DNA from 2 places in the Parabacteroides timonensis genome. Region 1 is predicted to be linked to the other one. Evidence: riboswitches for the same ligand, from Rfam matches in the RefSeq annotation. Region 1 holds a riboswitch; the other holds the start of a gene.

Region 1 (7,548 bases):
GCCAATCTGGATATGACACTCCATACCAATGCGAAAAAGATAGACTTCAAAGATGCCGAACTGAGTAATGTGGAAGGCGAAATTATTATCCGCGATCAAAGCGTCAACCTGAGTAACCTGGCGATGAACTCAAACATCGGCCGTGGAAATATGACGATGTTCTATACGGCAAAAGATAGCCGAGGGGCATCTGCCGGCTTCGATCTCGACATGGAAGATGTAATGGTTGAGAAACTGATCAGCCTGTACCCTGCTATCGACACACTGGTACCGATGTTACGTTCGTTTGAAGGAGTAGTGGATTGCCAGATCACAGCAACTTGTAAGATGGACTCCATGATGTCGCTCGAACTTCCGTCTCTGCATTCGGCTTGTTACCTGCATGGTGAAAACATGGTATTGCTGGATGGCGAGACGTTTACCGAAATATCGAAAACGCTTATGTTCAAGAATAAAAAACGGAATGTGATAGATAGCATTTCGGTCGACCTGGCCATCAAGGACAATAAAATAGAGGTATTCCCCTTCCTTGTCGAAATGGACCGTTATAAAGTAGCTGTCGGAGGTACGCATAATCTCGATATGACATTCAACTATCACCTATCAGTATTAAAATCACCCGTTCCATTCAAGCTGGGGATAGATATTACCGGTAATCTGGATAATTTCAAATACAAGATCGTGAAATGCCGCTATAAAGATCTCTTCAAGCCGGCCAAAGAAGCCGAACTGGATAGCACGCGCACAAATGTCCGCAAAGAAATACGCGAGTCGATACGTAAACAAATAAAAGAGACTGCTCCCGAATTGGTGAGCAGCCTCTCTTCAAATCATTCAGCGACTTCTCCAGATGGAGAAACCAATGTTTTGTAATTAACGGCCGGAGTACATCCGGTCGTAATATTTCATATAATCGCCGCCGGTAATATCTTCTACCCATTGTTGGTTTTCCAGATACCATCGGATCGTTTTTACGATACCGACCTCAAAGCTGGTTTCAGGTGTCCAGCCGAGTTCTTCCGATATTTTTGTCGGGTCGATGGCATAGCGCTGATCGTGTCCGAGGCGGTCTTTCACAAAAGTGATCAGGCTGTCGTTAATCCAGTCGATCGAAATCTGTCCATCCGGGCCAATCTCCTTCTTCTTGAGCATCTGGCGGTACTCGGGCTGCTCGGTCATTAACCGGTGGATTGTGCTGATGGTCAGTTTAACGATTTCAATATTCTGCTTTTCGTTATGACCACCTACATTATATACCTCTCCTACCCGTCCGCGATGAATAACGGCATCGATAGCCTTGCAATGGTCTTCTACATACAGCCAATCTCTTACATTCGTTCCGTCGCCATACACCGGCAGGGATTTACCCTCCAGGATATTCTTGATGATCAGTGGGATCAGCTTCTCCGGAAAATGATAAGGGCCATAATTATTAGAACAGCGGGTGATACTTACGGGCATTTTATAGGTATCGGAATAGGCTTTTACAAACAAGTCGGCGCTGGTCTTGGAAGCACTATACGGACTTCTCGGGTCCAACGGGGTAGTTTCGTGGAAATATCCCTCTGCTCCCAGACTGCCATACACCTCATCGGTCGATACCTGATGGAAACGGACTCCTTCCCTCCATTGAGGATAGCCGGTTTCGTCTTTTCCTGTCACCCAGGCTCTGCGGGCAGCATCGAGCAAGTTCTGTGTTCCCAAGATGTTGGTTACGAGAAATAACTGCGGATTTTCAATACTACGGTCCACATGGCTCTCTGCAGCAAAGTTGACCACATAATCGAAGTTATACTTTGCAAAAAGTTCATCAGCCAGAGCACGGTCACAGATATCTCCTTTTACAAATTCGCAACGCTTGCCATCAATATCTTCCGCAATCGTGCCCAAATTGCCTGCATAAGTCAACAGGTCGAGAATCACGATTTTTATATCCTGATGTTCCGCCAGCATATATTTGATAAAGTTAGCACCAATAAAACCGGCTGCACCGGTAACCAGATAAGTCTTCATCGTCCGTATTATTTAAATGTAAAATTATATTCTGCCGCACTCAATAGCGGGGCTTTTGTATCTTTCTCTGATAAATTCACTGCATCTATGTCTGTGATTCCCCAATCTACACCAATTGCCGGATCGTTAAACCGCAAGCCTCTTTCATGGCTTGGCATATAAGGATTATCTACCTTATAGGTAAAAACGGCTTCTTCGCTCAACACATGAAATCCATGGGCAAATCCTTGTGGAATAAAAAACTGGCGTTTGTTCTCTGCGGAAAGTTCGACAGCTACATACTTACCGAACGTCGGAGAACCGGTACGAAGATCGACAGCCACATCCAATACCCGTCCTGTTATCACCCGTACCAACTTCGACTGCGAATAAGGAGCCAGCTGGTAATGCAGTCCTCTCAGTACTCCCCTGGAAGAGCAGGATTCATTGTCCTGTATAAAATTTATTTTACCAATGTGTTGTTCAAACTCTGCCTGCTTATAAGCTTCCATAAAATATCCCCTCGCATCATTAAACACTTTTGGTTCAATGATCCAGACACCGGGTATTTCCGTTTCTATATAATTCATTCCTTTATATTTATACTAACAGGAGACAAAGTAACTTCTTTTTCCTTAGTTCTGCAACTATCAACACCTGCAAAAAGAATGAAAAAGATTTGCATATTCCAAACATAATGCCTTTCTTTGCACTCGCAAAAACGATAAGACATCATTTGAAACAAACGGTTCCTTGGATGAGTGGCTTAGTCAGCGGTCTGCAAAACCGTGTACGGCGGTTCGAATCCGCCAGGAACCTCCAAAGAGATAAACTCATCGTTGAAGCAAAATAAAGTCCGGTTCCTTGGATGAGTGGCTTAGTCAGTGGTCTGCAAAACCATGTACGGCGGTTCGAATCCGCCAGGAACCTCAATATTACTGAAAAGCATCTGATGGTTTAACTTTCGGATGCTTTTTTTGTGTTCAAATCAGAACTTCAATTCAGTAATTATTTGCCACCTCTATTTCTTTTAACGTATTCCATGCTATTAGATTCCCAAATTCTGCTACCTTTGCTTTTGAACTGGTTTCGGATGGATTTCCTTCCATTCGGATTAAAAGGGAATCGGGTGAAAATCCCGAACAGTCCCGCTGCTGTAAAACTCCGCTCTACTTTCCGATAAAGACAATTGCCACTGGAGGTCCTCCCTTTAAAGGGAGGACACCGGGAAGGTATCGGAAATTAAGGAGTCAGTCAGAAGACCTGCCGTTCATTAAAGGCTGTTTCTACTCGTGGGGATAGGGGAACAGTACGAAAGTATACTCTAATTTTATTTTTCAAAAGTATCTCATGGAAATAACCAAGAGAAATGGGGCATCCGAACCTTATAACAGGGAGAAAATAACCGTTGCCATCCGGAAAAGCTTTGCCAGTACCGGACAGGAAATAGCGGACGAAAACATCCGCAGCATGGTGGATGAAGTGGAGCGTTTTGTAAACAGCAATGTAGCAAACCGCAGTGTAGAACGCATTCAGGACGAAGTGGAACGTAGCCTGATGGAACATGGTTTTTATGCCGAAGCTAAAAACTATATACTCTATCGCTGGCAACGGACGGAACGAAGGAAAGCCCTCAATCACATTACACATGAAGTGGGTGATACGACCATTATGGAGACACTCAAAGCTATACAGGATAAATTCACTGCCAACGAATACAGTCTGACTATACTGGCTGAGAAATTTTTCAGTTTCTGTAAACCTGAAATGCCATCCAAAGAACGACTGACGGCACTCATCAAAGCGGCAGTAGAACTGACTACACAGGAAGCTCCCGACTGGGAATTCATTGCAGCCCGTCTATTAAACTTCCAGTTGGCAAAGAAACTAAAAAAACAGGAAGAAGCTGTCGGTATCCATACATTCTATGATAAATTAAGCTATCTCACCAACGAAGGATTATATGGTAACTATATACTGGCTAATTACTCTCAGCAAGAGATAGAAGAAGCTGCCGGATTTATCTGTCCGGAAAGAAATGAACTGTTTAATTATTCAGGACTGGATTTACTGGCGAAACGCTACCTTATCCGTACCCGTTCTCATGAACCGGTAGAATCCGTACAGGAAATGTTTCTGGGAATCGCCCTGCATCTTGCCATGCCCGAACAGCACGACCGGATGTTGTGGGTTAAAAAGTTCTACGACCTGTTGAGTAGCCTCCAGGTTACGATGGCAACTCCTACGCTTTCCAACGCACGCAAGCCTTATCACCAACTTTCCAGTTGCTTTATCGATACCGTACCCGACAGCCTGGAAGGTATCTACCGCAGTATTGACAATTTTGCGATGGTCAGCAAGTTTGGCGGAGGTATGGGGATGTACTTCGGGAAAGTACGTGCCACAGGTGGTAATATACGAGGATTTAAAGGAGTTGCCGGAGGTGTGATCCGTTGGATGAAACTGGTAAACGATACAGCTGTCGCCGTAGATCAATTGGGTATGCGGCAGGGAGCCGTAGCAGTGTATCTCGACGTTTGGCACAAAGATTTACCTGAATTTCTCCAACTCCGTACCAATAATGGCGACGACCGGATGAAAGCCCATGATATATTTCCGGCAGTATGTTATCCCGACCTGTTCTGGCGCATGGCAAAAGAAGACCTGAACCAGATATGGTATCTGTTTTGCCCGAATGAGATAATGACTATCAAAGGATATTGCCTGGAAGATTATTATGGCGAAGAATGGGAACAAAGATATCTGGACTGTGTGAACGATAATCGCCTTTCAAAACGCAGTATAAGTATTAAAGATATTATCAGGCTGGTATTGCGCTCGGCTGTAGAAACCGGTACTCCTTTCACTTTCAACCGTGACACCGTAAACCGTGCCAACCCTAATCCTCACCGGGGTATCATTTACTGTTCGAACTTATGTACGGAAATAGCACAGAACATGTCATCCATCGAATCCGTCTCTACTGAAATCCTCACAGAGAACGGTGATACAGTCGTGGTGAAAACAGTTCGCCCAGGCGATTTCGTGGTATGTAATCTAGCCAGCTTATCACTTGGGCATTTGCCGTTGGAAGATGAACAACAGATGAAAGAAAAGGTGGCGACAGTGGTCCGTGCACTCGATAATGTGATCGACCTTAATTTCTATCCCGTACCCTTTGCACAGATAACGAATCATCGTTACCGCAGTATCGGCCTTGGGGTAAGCGGTTACCATCACGCGCTTGCCGTACGCGGCATCCGTTGGGAAAGCGATGAACATCTGACTTTTATGGACAAAGTATTTGAGCGTATCAACTATGCGGCTATTGAAGCCAGTGCTGAATTGGCAAAAGAAAAAGGGCGGTACGAATATTTTGAAGGAAGCGACTGGCAAACCGGAGCTTATTTCATAAAACGAGGATACAAATCGGCGGAATGGAACCGGTTACAGGAAAAAGTCAGGGTAAATGGCATGAGAAATGCCTATCTTCTTGCCATAGCCCCTACCAGCAGTACAAGCATTATCTCAGGAACAACCGCAGGAATAGATCCGGCGATGAAACGTTTCTTCCTCGAAGAAAAGAAAGGTACCATGCTTCCGCGCGTAGCTCCTGCCTTGTCGGACAAGACTTATTGGTTATATAAAAGCGCCTACCAGATAGACCAGCAATGGAGTATCCGTGCTGCGGGTGTCCGGCAACAACATATCGATCAGGCACAAAGCATGAATCTATATATCACCAACGAGTTCACCATGAAACAATTACTCAACCTTTATCTGCTGGCTTGGGAATGCGGAGTGAAAACGGTATATTATGTTCGAAGTAAATCACTGGAAGTAGAAGAATGTGAAAGTTGTACATCATAAAAAACTATAAGAACGATGGAAACAAAAATATTAAAGAAGAACGCCTTATTCAATCCGGAAGGCGACACAGAAATCCGTCTCCGGAAAATGATCGGCGGAAATACCACCAATTTGAACGACTTTAATAATATGCGTTACAAATGGGTGAGCAGTTGGTATCGTCAGGCAATGAACAATTTCTGGATACCCGAAGAGATCAATCTGTCGCAGGATACAAAGGATTATCCTCACCTGGAACCAGCTGAACGGACAGCTTACAACAAAATTCTCAGCTTTCTGGTCTTCCTCGATTCTCTACAGAGTAACAACCTGCCGGCTATCAGTGAATACATCACTGCCAATGAAGTCAATCTTTGTCTTCATATCCAGGCATTTCAGGAATGTGTACATAGCCAGAGTTATAGCTATATGCTTGATTCTATTTGCAGTCCCGAAGAACGTAATGATATTCTCTATCAGTGGAAAACAGATGAGCATTTATTGAAAAGAAATACGTTCATCGGCAATTGTTACAACGAGTTTCAGGAGAGCCAAAACGGTTTTACACTGATGAAGACCTTGATAGCCAATTACATTCTGGAAGGTATTTATTTCTACAGCGGTTTCATGTTCTTTTACAACCTGAGCCGTAACGGAAAGATGTCAGGATCCGCCCAGGAAATACGTTATATCAACCGGGATGAAAATACGCATCTATGGTTATTCCGTAACATCATTCTCGAACTGAAAAAAGAAGAGCCCGAACTCTTTACACCCGATAAGGTTAAAGTGTACGAGGAAATGATGCGTGAAGGAGTGAAACAGGAAACGGAATGGGGACAATATGTGATAGGAAACAACATCCAGGGACTCAACCAGCAAATGGTAGCAGATTATATCCGCTATTTGGGTAATATCCGTTGGCTCAGTCTGGGTTATGAACCACTGTTTGAAGACAACCGGAAGGAACCGGAAAGCATGCACTGGGTATCACAGTATTCAAATGCCAACATGGTGAAGACTGACTTTTTCGAAGCAAAGAGTACAGCTTATGCCAAGAGCACGGCGTTGGAAGATGACTTGTAACAGTCTCCCTTTCTACACCACATAACAAGAATCCGGATATACATTATTATTAATGTATCCGGATTCCTATCCTATTCTATATAGACTTATCGACCAACACTTTCAACCCTTTGAAAACCCTCCCACAGACAGCCTCTTACCCAATGTAAATCAACGGGATAAAACATCTATTTTCTTTAACTAAAAGGACTCTCAATAATTAATGATTATTCGTATCGCCGATTCATTTATTTAGCTACTTTTGCGCACTTATTATATTCGACATGAATAACGTGCTAATTTTATTAGACAGCCTGAATGATTGGAAACCGTATTATAAGACAAGCAGCATCTTGAACGTTTCCGATTATTTGAAGAACAAATCTCTCCAGAAAGAAAAGGGGAATAAGTTTGTTATCAACCTTAGTAACGATTACAGTTATAATTCCGAAGGATATTACTGTTCGCTACTAGCCCAAACCAGGGGACACAAAGTGATTCCCGGAGTAGATATCATTAATAAGGTAGAAGCAGGTGCCGGTGTCCGGATGGACCGAAACCTGCAAAAGCTCTGTTATCAGTGGATACAGAAAAATAATATTACCGAAGACATCTGGAACCTGGATATCTATTTCGGTACAT
Region 2 (7,548 bases), on a different contig from region 1:
GCCATTGCAAATAAAAGAGGCATTTGCAATGGCGTTATATTCTAATAAACAGGATATTATAAGTTATTATTGCAAATAACAAATAAATCCGAAAAACTTTTAGGTAGAATTACGTTATTCCATCTTCCGGTAGTAACGCGGTGTATAACCGGGCAGTAATTCAGGATGAAATACCCACACCAGGTCTTTCAACAGATAATCCGGATGGATCGGAAACTCCTCATAATAAGGAACAACACCCGTATTACAGGTATAGATCCGACGGTTCTTGAAGGCATCAAAGTTTTCGTAGGGAGTATACTCGGTACGAAGGTCTTTGTATGTCATATCATTTGCCTGATTATATTTGATTAACCATAAATCGGCATGGATGGCTTTATCGAGCACGGTTTCAAAAGCCAGAGGTGTGCTGCCTGCTCCGGGAAGCTCTTTAAAGATATAATCGGCACCGGCATCGGTATACAGATGGGCGATGTAGCTATCGCCGGCAGGCATATACCAGGAAGAGCCGAATTTCTTTTCGGAGATGACGGTCGGACGGTTGGTCACGGTCCTTGCCAGCTCTTTCAGTTCCAGGTAGCTTTGTTCCGTTTCTCGGAAGATAGAGTCGGCCATCGCACTCTTTCCAAACAACAAGCCATAGAAACGTATCCATTCAGTCCGTCCCAGAGGTAACGACTCCATATAGTCGGCTGCCTCGATAATGGGGATACCCAGTTTCTCAGCCGGACCGTATCCTGCATTCTGAAAAGGGGAAGCGATGATGATCTCCGCCCCTATATCGATTATCTTTTCTATATTCGGAGAGGTAGCTTCTCCCAGATCGGCAATCCGTCCGGCACGCAGACCTTCCTGGATGGAAGGAGTATCCATATACCGGGGTTCGCATACACCGATCACCTTATCCACCTCTCCCAGCTGATCAAGAATGGCGGCATGAACAGAAGTATAAACGACTATATTGTGAATAGGAGTCCGCACCACTGTTCCTTTCGGCAGATTACCCGGTACCGACTGCTCACGGTCTACCAAAAGATACCGTTGCAGGATACGAGTACTGTCCCAGGGGTCACGAACTTCGACGGAAGTGTAGTCGTCGAAATATTGAATCGTAAATCCTTGCGCGTAACGGATAGTGTCGGAAGAGAGGGATTGTTTGGAAACAGATTGCCTGTTTGGTTGTGCACAAGACATAACCAAACAGGCAATCCAGAATAACAGTATTTGTTTCATTTTACTGTGTTATAAAACAAACCTTTTGAGTATCATAACCACCGGTATCGAATGGTTCGCCATCCTTCTTACCTTCGGGAGTAAAGACATACATAGTACCGGTTTCGCCATAAGCAGCATTACTAATATAGATCTTACCTGTAAGAGGATCTACGTCGATTGAATTCGGATTCGCCAATGTCGTACCGTCAGTTATCAGGTTCTGGGATTCAACAGCACCGGTCAATGCATCATACTTCATGAAAGAAGGAGCCGGTGCACCCCATTGTGCGTACATCACATACAGTTTATCGTTGACCAACGACATTTTCGAACCATTACCGATAACCGTTACGTTGTCTGAAGCATCGATACGTTGTACCGTGTTTTTAATATCACCATAATCACCCATAGAAACGACATACACGTCCCCTTTGCTATTAGCCGACAGGTTACAAGGATTGATAATTACTTCTATTTCTTTCTCCAGTTTAGCAGCGACAGGATCGATCACACCTACTGTCTTACCCTTTCCATATTCAGACAAAGCTACATAGATCTTACCGTTAGCAGCAGCCAACTGCTCCGGATAACGGCTGGATTTCACTTCGTTTCCATCTTTATCGGTAGTAGTTGCCATTCCCAGGGATATTTCCTTTTCCAGTTCCAGTGAAGTTGTATCGAGTACAGCTACTGAACTGCCATAATAATAGGAAACATATACTTTTCCATCCAGCGCAGTGAAGCAACGTGGATTCATTGTTTCGCCAGCACTGTTCTTAGGCGTGAATTCTTTTATTTCTTTCCCCTGTCTGTCAAGAACGACCAACCGGTTAGAAGAAGTAACAGATACATAGATCTTAGAACCATACATAAACATCTGTTCGGCATCAGAACCCAATCCCTTACCATTAACAGACTGATAATAATTTGAAGTTAGCTTACCTGCAGCCAGATCATAATAACTGATAGTTGCATTGTTGGCATTGAAATTTCCACGATTCAGTATATAATAACCTACTGTCTGCGGCTGAGGTTCGGGAACATCGACATTGATATCTTGTACAGCAATACTTGCTGCATTTCCTGATTCTCCTACAACATTCTTTGCAACAACCAATAAAGTTGTATTATAGGTTGTACCTGCCGGCACCTCAAAGGAGGTCTTTCCGGTTGCAACCTCACCTAATTTTGTAGTCCTATCAGTTGCGCTACTACCCAGATAAACTACATAACCTGTGATATCGGCTTCGGAAGCAGGAAGAGTCCAAGAAAGCGTTCCTCCGATTTTCAGTACTTCTTCATCCGTATCTAAAAAAGAGAGATTGGTAACTACGGCCGAAGGCACACTTAGTTCATCCTCATCGTCATCACTACAGGATGAAAAGGAGATGGTAAACAATGTACACAAAGTGAACAGGAATAATAAATTTCTGACTTTCATTTGTTCTGTTTTAAAGTTATTAATATGTAATTTTTATGCTTGCTCTGAAAGAACGTCCCGGCATCGGGTAATAACGTATCACATCGTAGGTTACATTCCCCAGGTTAACCACTTCCGCCTGCAGGCGCAACTGGCATTTTCCCAATGTAAAAGAACGGTTCACAGTTATTTGCTGTTCCACATATCCATCTATCAGGTTTGTTTCGATATTTTGAGGAAGCGAATAACGGTCACCCACAGCTGTAAGCATCCAACCGACATTCACCCATGGATTTTCGAGGGTTACGGAAGTCACCCCCGTATGCTCGGGAGTATAAGGGATCTGATTATCATAAATCTTTGAACCTTCTTCCGTTTTATCAACGGCATGTTGCCAGGTATAGGAAGCATCCATCTGCAACGCCATCCTGAACGGCAAAAGAACATGTGCCGACAAGTTCGCATCTATTCCTTTAATCTCTACGACTCCCATATTCATCATCTTCCAGATAAACATGGTCGGGATAGCAACGATCTTATCTTTTACCCGGTTATAATAGCCATCCACCGTAAAACTCAGATAGTCCGTACCAATGACAGGACAACTGCCGCTCCACGTAAGTCCTACATTATATTGGGTTGCTTTCTCGGGTTTCAAGTCCTTATTGCCAAAACGGTCATAATAAAGATCATTAAAAGTAGGCATACGGAAAATATCTTTATAAGAAGCCCGGACACGTAAATTCTGATTTCTCAACAGACGGTAAGAAACGCTTACTGCCGGCGACAACCGTTTTCGGTCGGCTGCCGGTTCTCCTATTTCCAGTTCTTCCGTGGCAAACGTACCTAATAGACTAGCGGTTGCCGTCAGCCGGGTATCTTTATATTGTGCAGCCAAAGCCGATAAAGAGGTATAGCGTGTAGGAAACGGGCATTTAGGTATTGTTGCGTCCAACGTATTGACAAAGAAGTCTTCCGCCAGCGAAAAAGAAATGACTGGCAGTGGTTGATATAACAAAGCGGCAGAACCATAATACTCCCGTTGGGTATACACATCTGTCTGTACACCGTTGGGATGGCGACTGTGGAAGTCCTGATAACGGTTCCAGGCATAATCGAATTTACCTTTTGCTTTGAAAGAGAACAGGTCGCCGAACTTCTTATCGTAGCCTGCCTGCAAGAAACCATTCCGGTTCTTCAACCGTTCCTTATGATAATCGTTATAGAGGATAACCGATCCGGGCAATCCGCGGTCGGAGTCAAACCAGTATCCTTTCAGTTGCAAGGCACCTGCCTTGTTCCAGTCGGCAAATAAATTCAGTTCGCCATGCCAGGCTGAAATATCGCTATTCTTTCTTTTCTCCTCCGTCACAATATTCCCGTTCGTAAAAGTATAAGGATATTGCCCGTCGGCACGCTGCCAATCGGCAAACGCAGAAAGTACATATTTCCCGGAAAGCTTTTGCTCATAGCGAAGGGAAGGATTGAACATTCCAAATGAGCCGGCCTTAACCAAACCTCTTAAGTTAAAGTCCTTCTCTTTAAAAGACGGCGTTTCTGTCTTCACACTCAACGCCCCCGCCGATGCATACATCCGGGCCGTCTGGAAAATATCGTCGGTCTGTCCGATCGAAAGTGAAACCATTTCTACATTATCCAGTGAAAAGCGGCTGATATCGACCTGTCCGCTCTGGGCATCCGTTATCGTCACGCCATCATAGCTGACGGCTGTATGTTGTGCACCCAGGCTGCGCACCGAAACAGTCTTCAATCCCCCTATCCCACCGTAATCCTTTACGGTAGCACCGGAGAAACGTTTTACCGCTTCCGACAGGTCCTGTATACCCAACCGTTCGATACCGGCACGATCCATCACCTGCAAAGGAGTCGCTTCGCGGGTAGTGGACGGACGCGCCTTCTCCACCACTTCCACCCCTTTCAGCTGATGATAAGTCGTAGTATCTATCTGTTGTGCATTGACCGACACAGCCGCATACAGCCATGCGCCAAACAGGCATAGAGTTCTTATTATGTATAAATTCCGCATATATCTTAGGTCTATCAATACCTTACCCGAGGCATTGCATATCGAATGATGGCAGGTTTTCTGACTCGTTCTCCCATGATCGGCCGCCTTCCCAACTTTGCAGTCAGTGGCAACAAGATTTGCCGGGGTTATAGAACTTACAGCTACGGGTACAGTTCCGGATTTACACCGGATTCCCTTTTACTAACGATTAGCGACAGCTAAACCGCTACACCACAATTCGATGACAAAAATACGGATTTATATCTAATGAGCGTAGTATTTTCTACATTTTATGATTCCGGGACAAAGCCTTCTCTTATCCCGGAATCACAAGACATCATAGATCCGAAAGGATATTTACCTGACAGTAAACCTATTTAGTAAACACATATTTTCTGAGCTTTATCGCCACATTTCACGATATAGATACCGGAAGAAGGTAGCCGTATCTCCATATTCTCCGATGCTTTTTGGGTCTGGTAGCATAATTGTCCACCCAGATCCGACACCAAAAGAGGATGACCTTCGCACCCCTCAACCAGCATCCGTCTATTTTTAGCCGACACTGTGAACCGCTGTTGTTCGGCGATTGTCTTATTACTAACCGATTCTCCCTGAGGAAACTCGAGAACTGCCGCTTCACCGGGTTGCAGGATTATCGTCGCAGAATTACCGTTGACACTGACCGGTTTACCCCTCCATATCTCTTCTATTTTACCCAAAGAGGCTTTGCCGGTATAAGTCACGGTGATAGTTTTCGCTTTGGAATTATCCGTAACAGGATCGGCATGAGAAGTCTTGGTCAGGCCATCGTTGTTGATAAGCGTTACATAGAATGCTCCGTCCTTCACATTGACGAGATGTTCTACCGTTTCGGAAAAGGTAAAAGGGACGTCATATTTAAAATACTCAGCCATAACCTCATCCAAAGCAGATACTTTATATCCGACGATCAAACCTCTACCCAATTCCTCCTTCTTCACTTGCCCGATGCCTACTGTACCAAAACCGAACTGGGGGAAATTATAAGCATCAGCAAGAACCACACCTCCATTTTCAGCATACGACTTCAAATTAGCAAGTTCCCCATCCGACAGTTTCACATCCCCGCTAAGCATCACGACTTTATAAGTATTAAGCAAATCGAGCGGCGCGTCCTGTAACAAGAAATCAAACTGGTCGGCGAACGGCCCGTTTACCATTGTCCCTCTCTCATTACCATTCCGTTCCACGGAAAATGTTTCAGGCCACAGTTTCTCTATTAATGTGAATGTCCGCATATCAGCTTCTTCATAATCAAATTTCCCAAAGGCTTTCTGACCTGACGGCTGACGGTCCATACCATGATAGCGGTCGAGTAAAACAGCAACCGGAGTATAAGTGATACCCACCTGATGCTCTTTGGAAAAAGCGGTCAGCCGTTGGAACACTTTCCCGTAAGGAGTCAGGTCATAAGTTCCGTCGGATGTTTTTTCTTCATAAAAAGAGATCGCTCCACCAGCTTCAGCTATCACAGCATCGGCACCTGCCATATAACTCATCAGCATGGAACGTTCCAACAAGCTGATTGAATGCCCGTGATTCGCTCCACTGTAACCTTCCCAAATCCCATGTGTGGAATAATCGAGAATACTTGCACCATGCCAGGCTGAAAAATCGATCGTCCACGGACGGTTATATTGCTTGGCAGCTCCCCGGTTCATTGCGATATGAAGCTGGTAACCGTGAATATTCTCGCCGATCTCACTGCCTAACACATCCGCCCCTTCGGCACCGGCATAATGATGCCAGCAGTGGTGCCCGTTCATAGAATACCAGGGATACCCCTGATCAATGGTATGCCAGGTATTCTCATCCACCCGGTATCCATATTGGGACTTAACGAACTCCATAATTTTCCCCAATGCCTGTTCCCTGCTCGTTATGGCCGCCAGGTTATCCAGATAGATATTATTAATCATCCTTCCGGCGCCATCATACTGCCCCGTAGCCAGATTCAGGACGGTATATCCCCACTCGGCAACTTTAATATCAGGCAGTTTGGATGAGGGTTCGCCTACCTGATGTTTTTCGATAGACTTAATTGTCGTTCCATGATCGCGATAAGCACCCAACGAACTGACTTCCACTTCTACAGCAAACCCCGACTCCCAGAGTGTAGGCCCCAGCCATAAAGATGGCCGGGAAATATAAGTAGATTGTAGAATATCCGTTTCAGTATTCTGTGCACATGAAAGAGGAACCGTACAGAATGCTAATAATACACATATTATATAATTGATAGAATGATCTCTTTTCTTCATCTTGTCAGTTATTTATAAATTAATCCATTACGTATCTTACAGACATGCCCACACAAGAAGGGAAGTCGCTAAACCGACCTGTTGCCAACCCACTGGAGAAGAACCGGTAATAAGGGTTCAACTGGCCATCGGAACGATGGTCATTGATGGTCGATGTCCAGAAAAAGCCTAATTCGTCACAGTTCTGGAAAGCGCCGCCACACCACTGCTTTCCTGCAGGGTGAAGATTGAACTCCAACGTATTACTCCATGCGCCAAGCCCTTCCCAGGTATCTGCCTTCAGCCTGTCGTTCGTACTGCCGCGCCAATCGTCGTCCCGGGCCACATCCTCCGGAGTCATTCCAGTCAATAGCTCCAACTCCTGCCATTCGGCATCCGACGGCAGATGCCATCCTTCCGGAGCCACTTGTTGGGCCATACCGAAAGAATATAAGCAACCGTATGTCCGGTAATAATCGCTCGCTTTCGCTTCTTCCACGCTATTACCGCTATATTGCTGTACCCAGACTTCATTATTTATACCATTCGCTGGGATATGACGGAAGTTCTGTGTAAGCCATACGGAATTTCCATACTGTCTA

What was found. A riboswitch is a leader RNA that binds a small molecule or an ion and turns the genes downstream of it on or off. The one in region 1 is predicted to bind cobalamin.
Region 2: it holds a riboswitch for cobalamin, as region 1 does, so the genes downstream of both, BQ7394_RS01450 (TonB-dependent receptor plug domain-containing protein) here and BQ7394_RS14480 (ribonucleoside-diphosphate reductase subunit alpha) in region 1, are expected to answer to the same signal.

What each region holds. Positions count from the first base shown of each region.
Region 1 is NZ_LT669941.1:1,704,511-1,712,058, forward strand. Features, by position in the region: gene BQ7394_RS14455 (AsmA-like C-terminal region-containing protein) at 1-873, shown strand, start outside; gene rfbB (dTDP-glucose 4,6-dehydratase) at 874-2,013, opposite strand; gene rfbC (dTDP-4-dehydrorhamnose 3,5-epimerase) at 2,022-2,582, opposite strand; tRNA gene BQ7394_RS14470 (tRNA-Cys) at 2,740-2,814, shown strand; tRNA gene BQ7394_RS14475 (tRNA-Cys) at 2,851-2,922, shown strand; cobalamin riboswitch at 3,060-3,277, shown strand; gene BQ7394_RS14480 (ribonucleoside-diphosphate reductase subunit alpha) at 3,343-5,862, shown strand; gene BQ7394_RS14485 (ribonucleotide-diphosphate reductase subunit beta) at 5,878-6,927, shown strand; gene BQ7394_RS14490 (RimK family protein) at 7,191-7,548, shown strand, end outside.
Region 2 is NZ_LT669940.1:152,837-160,384, reverse strand. Features, by position in the region: gene BQ7394_RS01460 (ABC transporter substrate-binding protein) at 115-1,194, opposite strand; gene BQ7394_RS01455 (DUF5074 domain-containing protein) at 1,235-2,656, opposite strand; gene BQ7394_RS01450 (TonB-dependent receptor plug domain-containing protein) at 2,676-4,682, opposite strand; cobalamin riboswitch at 4,716-4,915, opposite strand; gene BQ7394_RS01445 (DUF6383 domain-containing protein) at 5,042-6,967, opposite strand; gene BQ7394_RS01440 (fibrobacter succinogenes major paralogous domain-containing protein) at 6,987-7,548, opposite strand, start outside.